Regions from separate parts of the Priestia sp. KCTC 13724 genome, predicted to be linked through region 1. Evidence: riboswitches for the same ligand, from Rfam matches in the RefSeq annotation. Region 1 holds a riboswitch; the other holds the start of a gene.
The links. Region 1 has a riboswitch for S-adenosylmethionine ahead of AC1UFB_RS14885 (M20 family metallopeptidase). Riboswitches for the same ligand answer to the same signal wherever they lie in the genome.
Positions count from the first base shown of each region.

Region 2: linked by a shared signal. The riboswitch ahead of AC1UFB_RS09725 (MetQ/NlpA family ABC transporter substrate-binding protein) and the one ahead of AC1UFB_RS14885 (M20 family metallopeptidase) in region 1 are both predicted to bind S-adenosylmethionine.

Region 1 is NZ_JBXDLD010000109.1:15,017-21,213, forward strand. Features, by position in the region: gene AC1UFB_RS14870 (5'-deoxyadenosine deaminase) at 1-300, opposite strand, end outside; gene AC1UFB_RS14875 (hypothetical protein) at 714-1,373, shown strand; gene AC1UFB_RS14880 (protein-glutamine gamma-glutamyltransferase) at 1,560-2,372, opposite strand; gene AC1UFB_RS14885 (M20 family metallopeptidase) at 2,464-3,666, opposite strand; SAM riboswitch class I at 3,737-3,841, opposite strand; SAM riboswitch class I at 3,941-4,038, opposite strand; gene AC1UFB_RS14890 (aspartate aminotransferase family protein) at 4,198-5,517, opposite strand.
Region 2 is NZ_JBXDLD010000069.1:3,173-9,369, reverse strand. Features, by position in the region: gene AC1UFB_RS09760 (zinc ribbon domain-containing protein) at 1-137, shown strand, start outside; gene AC1UFB_RS09755 (AlbA family DNA-binding domain-containing protein) at 214-1,542, shown strand; gene AC1UFB_RS09750 (flagellar basal body-associated FliL family protein) at 1,728-1,886, shown strand; gene AC1UFB_RS09745 (DinB family protein) at 1,934-2,233, opposite strand; gene AC1UFB_RS09740 (DinB family protein) at 2,158-2,421, opposite strand; gene AC1UFB_RS09735 (GNAT family N-acetyltransferase) at 2,537-3,001, shown strand; gene AC1UFB_RS09730 (YjcZ family sporulation protein) at 3,087-3,206, shown strand; SAM riboswitch class I at 3,365-3,478, shown strand; gene AC1UFB_RS09725 (MetQ/NlpA family ABC transporter substrate-binding protein) at 3,562-4,380, shown strand; gene AC1UFB_RS09720 (methionine ABC transporter ATP-binding protein) at 4,393-5,406, shown strand; gene AC1UFB_RS09715 (methionine ABC transporter permease) at 5,408-6,073, shown strand; gene AC1UFB_RS09710 (L-lactate dehydrogenase) at 6,090-6,197, shown strand, end outside.

The sequences.
Region 1 (6,197 bases):
AATAGATTCTTCATCATGCGCAGCTTCTAAAGGCCATATTTTCTTTTGAAGCCAATCCATCAACTCCAAGTCATCGCCTTGTCCGCGAAACATCGTTTGGCATAAATGAATGTGAGTATGAATGAAACCAGGAACAATTGTCCGATTTGTTCCATCAATGACTTTATCGACTTTTTCCGGTGATAACCCTTTACCAATGGCAGCGATACGGTCTCCTACTATGTATAGATCTCCATATACAATGTCATTCTTTTCGTTCATCGTAATAATTTCCGCATTTTTAATTAAAATATGCTGCATTCCTTCAAGCCCCCTACTCTCTCTTTAAATCCATCGTTCTCTTGCGTTTCATTATATATCAAAAATAACTAATTATTCTGTCTATTGAAAAGGTAAAAAAAATTCCTAGCTGATTTACGCAGCTAGGAAGGTGGATCCACGAAAAATCCCAAGTCCCTTTTTCAAGAGGTTATACGAAATCGCAGGAGAATAATGTGATCTTGAATACATCATATTCTCTTTTTAACAGTAATGCCAGGAAAATGTCAGAAAACCTTACATACTTTTTTATATTTACATTTCTCCGATGTATTTCAACACATTTATTATTAAATTGTTTTAAAAGAAATTTGTCGTTTTTCCAGGAAAATATGGTAAAGTAATAGTCGTTACGATTCTATTTACCTAGTAATTATGGAAAGGGCCGACACCAAATGTTAAAAAAAGAAATGCTTTTTTGTGTATCAATCATACTTTTAGGCTTCACTTTTTTTGCAACAAAACCCGCTTCAGCAATGAGTACGGGATCTGAGCGATATACTATTTCTTCATATGTTGCTTATCTTAATACCCAGGGAGAGTCAGATTCAGCAGAGCAATTTTCAGCTTTATCTCCTGAACAGCAAGAAAAAGTTATCTACTACTTAAATCACCCAGACGAGCTACTTAATTCTATTGAAGTAACGGAATCCGTTGATTACGATGACGCGCCTACAAGCAATACAGCAGTAGCATCTGCATATGCAACGTCACGTTTTTCCACATTATCGTCTGGTGTATCACGCACGGCTTCCTATACAGCACAGTATAAAATTGCAGGGTTTACTACTACGCAAGTGAAAGCTACAGTCTATTATTCCACAAGTGGATCTAACGTTACGTCCGTACAAAGTGTGAGCGGAAAAGTTGTGAAAAACGTCAATCCCCTAGTCTCAATTTCAAAACAAAATTCCAAAACATGGGTCTCTTCTAACCGTGCTTACGGACAAATTGATTGGAATTGGAAGGTTGGGTTCAAAACAGCTGGTGTAAAGCGTCAAACTGTATATGGTACAGCCAGCGGTTCATCAGGTGGTTCATCTTCTACTCTTTAAATGAATGGAGGAGGTATTCCTTATGAAGAAATTGTCGCTGTGGATCATCGGTATCACAATTGCGCTGCTTCTTTTGTTTATTATAGCAGGGTATGCTTCTTTCTATAGCAACTAAGGCAGATTATATTGGTTCACTTCTACTCTTTATCATAGGAAACCCCCGCTTTGTGAAAGCGAGGGTTTTTCTTAACCAATGTATGTGCTTGAGCCTATTTGACTCACAACAAGAGGGAGCTTATCATAATCAACTTCAACGAGGACATCACGATGAACATAAAATTGGCTAAGGTAGCGGAAACCAACACGCGTAATGTATGACGTTAAGTAAGCAGACTCTGTTGCGTTTTCTTTTCTCTTTTCATTTAGCAGTTCAATAATTCCTTCAGCGGATTTAACGCCTACGCCGTGTCCAAAATACAAGTCGTCCCCAACGATAATCGTATTTTCACCTTGCCATTGAGGGGTATCTTCATGGTGATCAGGGTTTTTGAAATAAGCGCAGTCTCCCTCTAAAAAATCATAACCATGATGATTTTGAAGATTTAAATCTTCATCAAATTTACCGCTATATAATACTAAATTCGTAAATAATTGATTAAAATCCCTCTCTCCAATACTCTCCAACACACCTTTATAAAAAACCATAACAATCGCAACCGCACATTCAAACGCATAGAGCGAACCATTAAAGAAAATATCGTTTAATGCGACGGATGGCAACACGTTCTCTTTTAGCTTAAATCCTCCTTTTTCGGTTCGAAGCCAATATGTTTCGTTACATTCAGATTCTTTAAAAGTTGCAAATCTCGCACCACTTCTATACAACAGATACGATGCTTCTACAATTCGTAGGCGGGTAGTCAGCTCAAAATCTAACTGCATAATATTGTCATACCGATAAATTGTTTGATACTGAGCCATTTTTCTCAAAATCTGTGCTTTATTAGCTTCAAGCATGCTATATGGCACTGCATTCATATTTAATGCACGACCCTGCACAATAATAATAAGTGCGTCCCCCTTTCACTTACGTTCTTTTTATCATACGAGTGAAAGAGAGCTTTTATGAGAACGAAAGAAAAGATGTATTCTAGTCTAGCTCTGCCTGCCTCTTCGTAAATTCGTCTTTTATAGCACAAAGCGTGTCCTCTTCAGTTAATAAACGTAAGCCAATGAGAGCAAGACCTTTTGTCCCTTGAAGTAACCCTTTGTCACCTTCTGGAGATTTAGCTGCTTCACGAAATTCATCAGTGTGCCAAGCCAGCGTTTCAGCACCGATTTTGATATAAGGGTGAATGGTTGGTACCACTTGACTAACATTTCCTGCATCAGATGAGCCAATTCCAGGCTTATGCGCCGTATCTACGTCTTCGCCTAATTCTGTAAATACTTCTTCAAATACTCGATCAAAAGCGCGGTTTAGCTGAATATGATCTACTTTATTTTGAATGAAATATGCGTTAAGTTTAGCACCAGTTGCCATAGCCGCTCCCTTTGCGATTTGCTGTACTCTCTCCGTCACTTGATCACACTCTTTACGCGTTTGTGCGCGAATATAAAAGCGCGCTTTTGCATAGTCGGGAACAATATTGGGAGCCGTTCCTCCGTCTGTAATAATGCCGTGAATTTTCACATCATCCTTTACATGTTGACGAAGTGCGTTCACTCCATTGAATAATTGAATAACCGCATCTAACGCGTTAATGCCTTCTTCAGGAGCTGATGCTGCGTGAGATGCCTGTCCATAAAACTCAAAATCAATAGGATCCACAGCTAGCGTTGTCCCTGTAATACACGTTTCTTTTCCAGGGTGAACCATCATGCAAGCATTTAAGTCTTGCACAAGGCCCGCTTTCACAAAGCTTCCTTTTGCACTTCCATTCGGTCCACCTTCTTCCGCTGGGGTGCCCAACACAACAAGCTCTCCTCCTATTTCGTCAAGCACTTGGCTAAGCGCAATCGCTGCTCCTACGCTAGTTGTTCCAATAATGTTATGACCACAAGCATGTCCAAGCCCTGGAAGCGCATCATACTCCGCAAGAAATCCAATTCTCGGTCCTTTTCTTGCGGATGCTTTTTTTGCTAAAAATGCTGTATCATGTCCAGCTACCCCGCGTTCCACGGTAAAGTCTGCTTCTTCTAGCAGCTTACATAAGAGATAAGATGCAAATTTCTCTTCATTTCCGATTTCAGGATGGTCGTGGATTGCATGACTTGTATCTATGTAAGTTTGAGCTTGTTGGTTAATATACTCAATAACGCTTTCTTTAAGCTTTTCTATCTGTAAATTCATTCTTACACCCCATTTACTAAAAATAAAAAGGAAGCTTCATAGAAGAAGCTTCCTTATCTAAAGAACCTGCTTCTTATCGTTCAAGCTTCTAAGCGCTTGCTGGAATTAGCACAGTGCAATCAGCCTGTTGCTGAGGTGTCATAGGGCCAGGTCCCTCTACCTCTCTAGATAAGAAAACGTACAGTATGTAGTTATAAAATAATAAAACCTCCACTTACAGTGTCTTAATGACTGTAAGAAGAGGTTGGGATCATGTAAGTAAGAACCAGCTCTCTTCTTATCTATCAAGCACTGCTTGTTGGAGTTGGCACGGTTCAAATGTCCGTTGCCGAGGTTTCACAGGGCCAGTCCCTCCACCTCTCTGGATAAGAAGTTTGTCGAATATTGTAGAATATTGTTGATAACTTAAATCCTATGTTACACGCTGAGCAAAGGAATGTCAATGACTTTTCTGAAAAGATTTTTCTTTCTAACAATATGATACCGCTATCATAACTAGACCAACAAAAAAGAGTGCCTTAAGCACTCTTTTTATACATTAATAGCAACTTTTTGCTCATATAAATGAATAGCCTGATCTAGCATAGCAAGACCTTCATCAATCTGCTCTTTCGTTACGGATAAAGGTGGAACCATACGAATCACTTCGCTTGCATTGCCACAGAAATAGAAGAGAACGCCTTGTTCAAGAGCTAAGTCTAGAATTTCAAATAGTGCATCCCCATTGGGTTCACCTGTTTCAGGATGTACAATCTCAATTCCGATCATAAGTCCCACTCCACGAATGTCTCCAATTAGCGAATGCTTTTCTTTTAACAGCTCCAATTGTTTGAGCGCATAAGCACCCATTTCTTTTGCATTTTCGAGAAGATTTTCTTCTTGAAGCACTTCAAGTGTAGCAAGCGCAGCCGAACAGCCAATTGGATTACCGCCAAACGTAGTGCTATGCGTGCCAAGAGGCCATTTTTTCATAAGCTCTTGTGAAGCCACAGTAGCACTTAACGGAATGCCTGAAGCGATGCCTTTTGCAATAGCCATAATATCTGGCACGACGTCAAATGTCTGTGCAGCAAACCATTCTCCAGTACGTCCAAAACCTGTTTGCACCTCATCAAAAATGAGTAAAATGCCATGACGGTCACAGATTTCACGAAGCTTTTTCATCCAGCTTTTTGGTGGAATGATATATCCACCTTCACCAAGAACAGGCTCTAAAATAACAGCTGCTACTTCTTCTGGCGTTACTTGATGCTTAAACAAAGTATTAAAGTCTTTTTCAAGCTTGTCTTCAAAATAAGCATCTACATTAACACCGTCTGGACATTCTTTTGGATTGGCATATGGAATTTGATAGGTTAAACCAGAAGGCTGCTGAAACTGACGGTATTTACTTTTTGAAGTTGTGACGCTTAGCGCTCCCATTGAACGTCCATGAAAACAGCCTAAGAATGACACGACGTAAGGTCGTTTTGTTACGTGACGAGCAAGCTTTAAAGCGCCTTCAATTGCTTCCGTTCCGCTGTTTCCAAAGAAGAAACAGTCCAGGTTACCAGGCGTAACTTTTCCTAATTCGTCAGCTAATCTCAAGATAGACTCATACATGATAACGCCAGAAGGTCCATGAAGTAACTGGTCAGCTCCGTCTTTAATAGCTTGCACAACTTTTGGATGCCGATGTCCAACATTCGTTGTTGCAATTCCAGATGTAAAGTCTAGGTATTGTTTGCCGTCTAATCCATAGTAGTAGCACCCTTCTTCTTTTATAACGGGTAGATTTGGATGATCTTTTGCCATAGTAGGTGCTAAAAGTTCAGGCATTCTGTTAAATAGATGATTCCAATCGTTTGACATAGTAATCCTCCTGTTTTCTAACAAATTATTAAAAATATTCTAAAAACATTTGATGTCTTTATGATAAATGATGTGCATGCCGATGTAAATGAGTGTTTTAGGAATGATGACTCCATCATAGACTACGACTCTACAGGGTTTGTATATAAAATAGATTATTTTTATTTTTATGCTTTTTTTCTTTTCAAAACTTCTGATAAAACTTTGATAGAATAATATTTCTGTTTTATTCTACTATGTATTTTTATAAAAATCAATTGCATATATATAAATTTCTATGGTGACTAGTAGTTCTTATTTAGTTATTAAGAATGGGCTCTCCGCTTAGTGTAATTTAGAAACCACTCTTTACACATAGCTACATTTGTCGCACGAAGCATTCTAAAACACTAGCATTTTATTAATTATATGCGAGTAAAAGACAAATTGGCTGATTTAAGCTTGGTACACTACCAGACTTAAACCAGCCAATCTGTTTCATCATTTAAAACCTAACTTTTTAGGATAATTAGATAAATAAGCACTAACGTTGCATAAATATTGACTGAATTTTCCGTTTTATTATTTTTCCGTTTGAGAAGAAAAATGAAGACACGTGAACAGAGGTAGTAATCATCCATTTTTTACTATAACCTTTGGCGAGGGCGACAGAGACGGTTAAACCTTTACGGGACAGCTCT
Region 2 (6,197 bases), on a different contig from region 1:
GCACAGGTCTTTCAAAGCTTTTAGACGTTCAGCATAACCGCTTTGTTGTGGTTTATTGTAAGTCATGCGGTTACTCAGAGTTTTATAATAAAGAAGCGTCTAAGGCGTCTAATATTCTCGATTTGTTCTTTGGTTAATTTAGAAGAAATACGACTGTTTAGCCACTTTTCATCATATGGATAAGTTATATGCATATGATGAGGAGGAGAAACTGTGAGTGATTCGTTTTATTCGCCGTTCATAAATAAAGAGGGAAGAAAGCTAACGATTGCTGAAATTTGTTTCTCTGATGTAGAAGTGATGGTTGCGAAGCAGTTAGAAGAAGGGTATCAGCTTGAATTTAAGCGAGAAGTTAGTTCCACTGTGAAGAGGAAGATTCCAAATATTATTGCATCGTTTGCCAATGAAATGGGCGGGTGGCTAATATTTGGAGTTGATGAAGATGATTACTCAATCAATTTACTTGAAAAAAAAGAGTATGAGCTCTTTATTCACAACATGCTGAAGGATGTAACGAATCCAATTCCTCGTATTTTTACTCGGTTTCTATCACCTGAACATACCACAGAGTACGGCGTCTTTGTTATTTGGATTCCAGAAGGCTTGTACCCTCCTTATATGTCATACGGGAAAGTTTATCGCCGTATTGGGAGCGGAACTTCTCCAATTTCAGAAATTGATGACCGCTATCACCTGGACCGTCTATATCAAAAGTCAAAAGACCGAATGATGCGTTTAGAAGCATTTTGCACAAAAGAATTATCTATCTATAACCGAAAGGGGCTTACGCACGGCGAAGGCTATGTTCACTATGGAATGTGCAATATGTACGTCATTCCAATTTATGACTTGTACTTATTGGAACATATGGATGAAGATAAATTAAAGCAGTATATCTTATCAAAATCAAATGAACCGAAAGCTTATCCAATGTATGAAGAAATTGAAATGAACGTTCATTTACCGTTTGTTAAAGCATCATATTCTGCAGAGTCAATTATTTTTCGAAACACTGATGTTATTGACTCCTATGATAAAACCGTTGCTTGGGAACAGTTTGTTAATGGAGCGGCAAAATTTCATATTCCAATTCCATATGTAGAAGAGCTTGATGAAGTAAAATCTGTTTTGCAAGAGTGCGTACCAAGCTACAGAAATGCTGCTATTTTTGATCAATTTCAATACGTTGATGGCCATCAATTTTTAACATTGTTACTAAGCTGTCTTGGCGAGTACATTGAATGTATGACGCAGCTCAACGCTGAATTAGAAGATATGATTGTTGTAATTGATCTTGAAAACGTGCGAAATGATGTTTTGTATTTTAACCATGGGGCATATAAAGGTTTTTTAAGAGAAGAAGGCCTAGTTTTTTCTGATAAAAAGCATTATCGATTTAATAAATCTTTTCGAGCTATGAAGCTAAAAGAAAAAAACGGTGAATCTTTATTTCAATATGTTGATTATATTATTAACGCGTTTGGTCTCTCAAAAAACAAAGCTCTTCATTTTCTTATGCAATCTTTTTATCAATCAAAGTAAAAAAATGACTATTTTTTAACAATTGAGAACATTTATACATTTTCTGAAAAAGGTATGGTATCATCAAATAGAGTGAGGGGAATAGTGGTTATTCCTCAAACTCGCTTGAATAAACCTTTCAAACAAAAGGGGATGTTACAAAGGTTTATATCAGACTTTGTGAGACATAGGGGAGAGAATGAAACATGAAAAAGGTTGGGTCCATTCTGTTAATCGTGTTAGCGCTAGCAGGATTGGGAGGGGTGTGCGCTGCTTATTATCATTTCGAGCAGCAAAAAGAAGCAGTAGATAAGTTTGTGGTAAATGAAACATACATATTAACAGTAGGAGTAACACAAATATAGAGATTTTAACCAGATATACGACGGGTAAGCTATTCAAGAAAAAAATCCTAACAATTGCTAGGATTTTTTTCTTGAATAGCTTTTTTAATTTGTTTAATTGTTTCAACATGCATTCCCTCATGGTAAAAGCTAAACAAGAACGTGCTGCCAACGTGATCAAACGAAATGCCAGCTTTATTAGTGAACGGCTTGGCTAGCTTCAAATCATAATGAGCGGGTATGAATTCTTTAATACGCTCAGTTTGAGTCATCAGCTCTTCTTTTAGTTGAATTAAGGTAGGAGGTGTTTCCTTCCATTGAGAAGGCTTTGTTTCAGCCGCGAATAATCGCTCATATGAGGCAGGCAATTGATTTTTCTTTCCAGCAAGCTCAAAACAAGCTTTTCTTGAATATATGCAATGTGCCCTAAATTCCAAACAATGTTGTTTGAAAAGCCACCGGGAGTTACTAACGATTCCTGTTCAGTTACGCTTGATAAAACTTTTAGCGTAATACTTCGAACGGTTTCTAAATGATGTAATAACAATAAATTCATAAATAATTCCTTTAGACTTGTTTCTTTTCTAGTAATATCTTTTAATTATAACAGGGAAACAGTCAAATACGGTGTAGTTTGCTTAACGAAAATAGTAAGAAGAAAGGGCGATACCATGTCTAGTTTACGTTTTGAAAAAATATTGCAAGTAACAAAGAATCATATTGAGTTGTTAAAGGAAGCTGATCCATCAGAAGAGGTTATTTCAGGCTATATTGAGAGAGGAACATGCATTGCAGGAAGAGCAGATGGTGAGTTAGTGGGGCTTGTTGTACTGCTACCAACAAGGCCGAATACGGTGGAAATTGTCAATATTGTAGTAAAGAAAAACATGCGAAATCAAGGATACGGAAAGCAATTGGTGGAAGAAGCTTTAAAGCTTTCAAAGCACTATGGATATAAAAGCGTAGAAATTGCAACAGGTAATTCAAGTATTGAGCAGTTGGCGTTGTATCAAAAATGTGGATTTCGTATTACAGGAATTGAAATTGATCACTTTGTTCATAACTATGAAGAAGAAATCTATGAAAATGGTATTCAATGTCGTGATATGATTCGACTGCGACAAATATTGAGTTAAGGGTACATATTTTTAGAAAATAGGCGTTTAGACAAGCAAAAGGATGATGCGTGCATACACTGAGACAGAAAGGATGGTGTATGTTATGTGTTTTTACGGCGGTTATTGTGGAGGATACGGCTATAATAAAGGCGGCAGTGGGTTTGCCTTAATCTTAGTTCTGTTTATTCTTCTTGTTATTGTAGGATGCGTTTGTTGGAATTAATAAAGAAAAGAAGCATACAAAAGGAGACTTTTGTATGCTTCTTTTCTTTAAATTAAAACTAATCTAAAAAAATTTATAAAATAAAATTAAAAAAATATTGACACTATATACAAACTACCTGTAGAATAGCCATCATAATAAAGTGAATAAAAAAGCAACTCTTATCGAGAGTGGTGGAGGGACTGGCCCTATGAAACCCGGCAACCTATCAGCAATCGTGCTGTAACGGTGCTAAATCCTGCGGTGTATCTTTATACACTGAAAGATAAGAGAAGCGGATTGGTTAAAATCGCTTCTCTTTATCTGCAAGAGGCGTTTTTTTTATGGAAAAAAAGAAAAGGGAGCGATTGACATAATGAAAAAAACAACAAAAGTACTAGGTTTAACACTGGCGTCAGCACTACTAATTGTAACGGCTGCGTGCGGAAAAGAAGAAGCAAAGACTTTGAGCACAGAAAAAATTACAATCGGAGTAACTGGTGGTCCTCATCAACAAATTAACGAAGAAGTGAAGAAGTTAGCAGAAAAAGATGGATTAGAGATTACCATTAAAACGTTTAACGACTATAATACACCGAACACAGCGCTTGATGAACGTGATTTAGATTTAAATAATTATCAAACATTACCGTTTTTAGAACAACAGGTAAAAGATAAAGGCTATAAAATTGAGGATGCGTTTAAAACGGTTGCGTTTCCAATGGGTATTTATGCAGACGGCATTAAAGATATAAAAGAACTGAAAAAAGGTGACAAAATTGCTGTGCCAAATGATCCAAGTAATGAATATCGTGCGTTAAAGCTATTTGAAGCGGCTGGAGTTATTAAATTAAAAGAAGGCGTTGAAGAAAAAGCAACGAAAAAAGACGTAGCTGAAAATAAACTGGATCTTGAAATCGTTGAGCTAGAAGCTTCACAAATTCCATCTCAATTAGGTGAAGTAGCAGCTGCTGCAATTAACACAAACTTTGCGATGGGTGCAGGTTTAACAATTAATGATGATGCCATTTTCCATGAAGAAATTGAAAACAATCCATATCCAAACTACGTTGTTGTACGTACGGAAAATAAAGATGATGAAGTTGTAAAACAGCTAGAGAAATACTTCCATTCAGATGAAATTCGTCAATTTATTGAAGAAGAGTTTAACGGCTCAGTTGTCCCAGCATTTTAAGGAGTGGTGAACGTGATTGAATTAAAGCAGACTTCCAAAACATATGAAGTCAACGGCAAGAAAGTGGAGGCTGTGAAAGACGTGTGCTTGACTATTGAAAAAGGAGAGGTGTTCGGAGTAATTGGATATAGCGGTGCGGGGAAAAGTACGCTGATTCGCTGTGTTAATCTACTTGAAAAACCAACGTCTGGAGAAGTATTCATTAATGGTGTAAGCCTAACGACTCTTTCAAAGCAGGACCTTCAAAAGACACGCCGGAAAATCGGGATGATTTTCCAGGGGTATAATTTATTAAAAACAGCAACTGTATATGAAAACATTGCAATTCCTCTAAAACTAGAAGGCATTGATAAAGAAACCATTCAAAAGCGCGCAGAGAAGTATTTAGAAATTGTCGGGTTGTCTGATAAAGTTAATCACTACCCGTCTCAGCTATCTGGCGGTCAAAAGCAGCGTGTTGCCATTGCACGAGCGTTAGCGCATGAGCCTGAAATTTTATTAAGCGATGAGGCCACAAGTGCCTTAGATCCAGAAACAACGGAAGCTATCTTGGAGTTACTATTAAAAATTAACCGAGAATTAGGCTTAACAATTTTTCTAATTACGCACGAATTAAACGTTGTTCAACGTATTTGTGATCGCGTAGCAGTGATGGAAAATGGAAGAGTCGTAGAAGAAGGAAAAGTAGTGGATATATTTACTCATCCACAGCATCCAACAACTAAGCGTTTTATTGGTTCAGAATCTGCATTTAATCTTCCAGAAGCTTTAAAAACAGAATATCGTAAAACTGGTAAGCTTGTATCACTTTATTTTAAAGGAAGTGAAAAGTCCAATGAACCGGCGCTTGCGATGGTTTCACGCAAATTTGATGTATTACCAAGTATTTTAGCCGGTGGAATTGAACAGTTAAAAAATGAAACGCTTGGAAAGCTGCTTGTTCATTTAAGAGGAGATAAGGAAGCTTATGAAGAAGCAATCGGATATTTAGAAAGTGAAGGCGTTATTGTAGAGGAGTGGAAATAAGATGGCTGAATTTTTTGTAGAGTGGGGAGACGTTATTTGGGAAGGCTTCCTTCAAACGTTAACCATGACAAGTATCTCATTAGTTATTGCCATCTTGATTGGTTTACCGCTTGGGATTTTACTTGTTGTAACTAGACAGGGTGGACAGTCAGAAAACAGATGGTTATACCAAGTTCTGAACTGGATCATCAACATTATTCGTTCGATTCCATTTATTATTCTATTATTCTTCATTCTACCATTTACTAAGCTTATTGCTGGAACAACCATTGGTGTACAAGGCGTAATTGTTCCCCTTGTGGTTTATACCGCACCTTATATTGCAAGATTAATGGAGTCTGCGCTGTTAGAAGTTGATAAAGGAATAGTGGAAGCATATCAATCAATGGGGATTTCAACGTCAAAAATTATTTGGTACGTTGTTGTAAGAGAAGCGCGTTCTGGTATTGTCTTAGGATTAACTATTGCAACAATTGGTCTCATCGGTGCTACTGCAATGGCAGGCCTTGTTGGTGCTGGTGGGCTTGGAGATATCGCCTTTCAATATGGGCATTTACGCTTTGAACCAACAGTGATGTACACAACTATTCTCGTATTAATTATTATGGTACAGTTGATTCAATCGTTTGGTAGCCAGCTAGCTAAGAGATTAAAAAGAGAAGGGTAAGAGAGGTAGGTTGCTCATGGGAAGGAAAGTTGGAATTATTGGATGTGGCAATGTTGGCTCAGCGACAGCTTTTTCATTAGTTAATCAGCAAGCAATAGAAGAATTGGTACTTGTGGATTGTTTA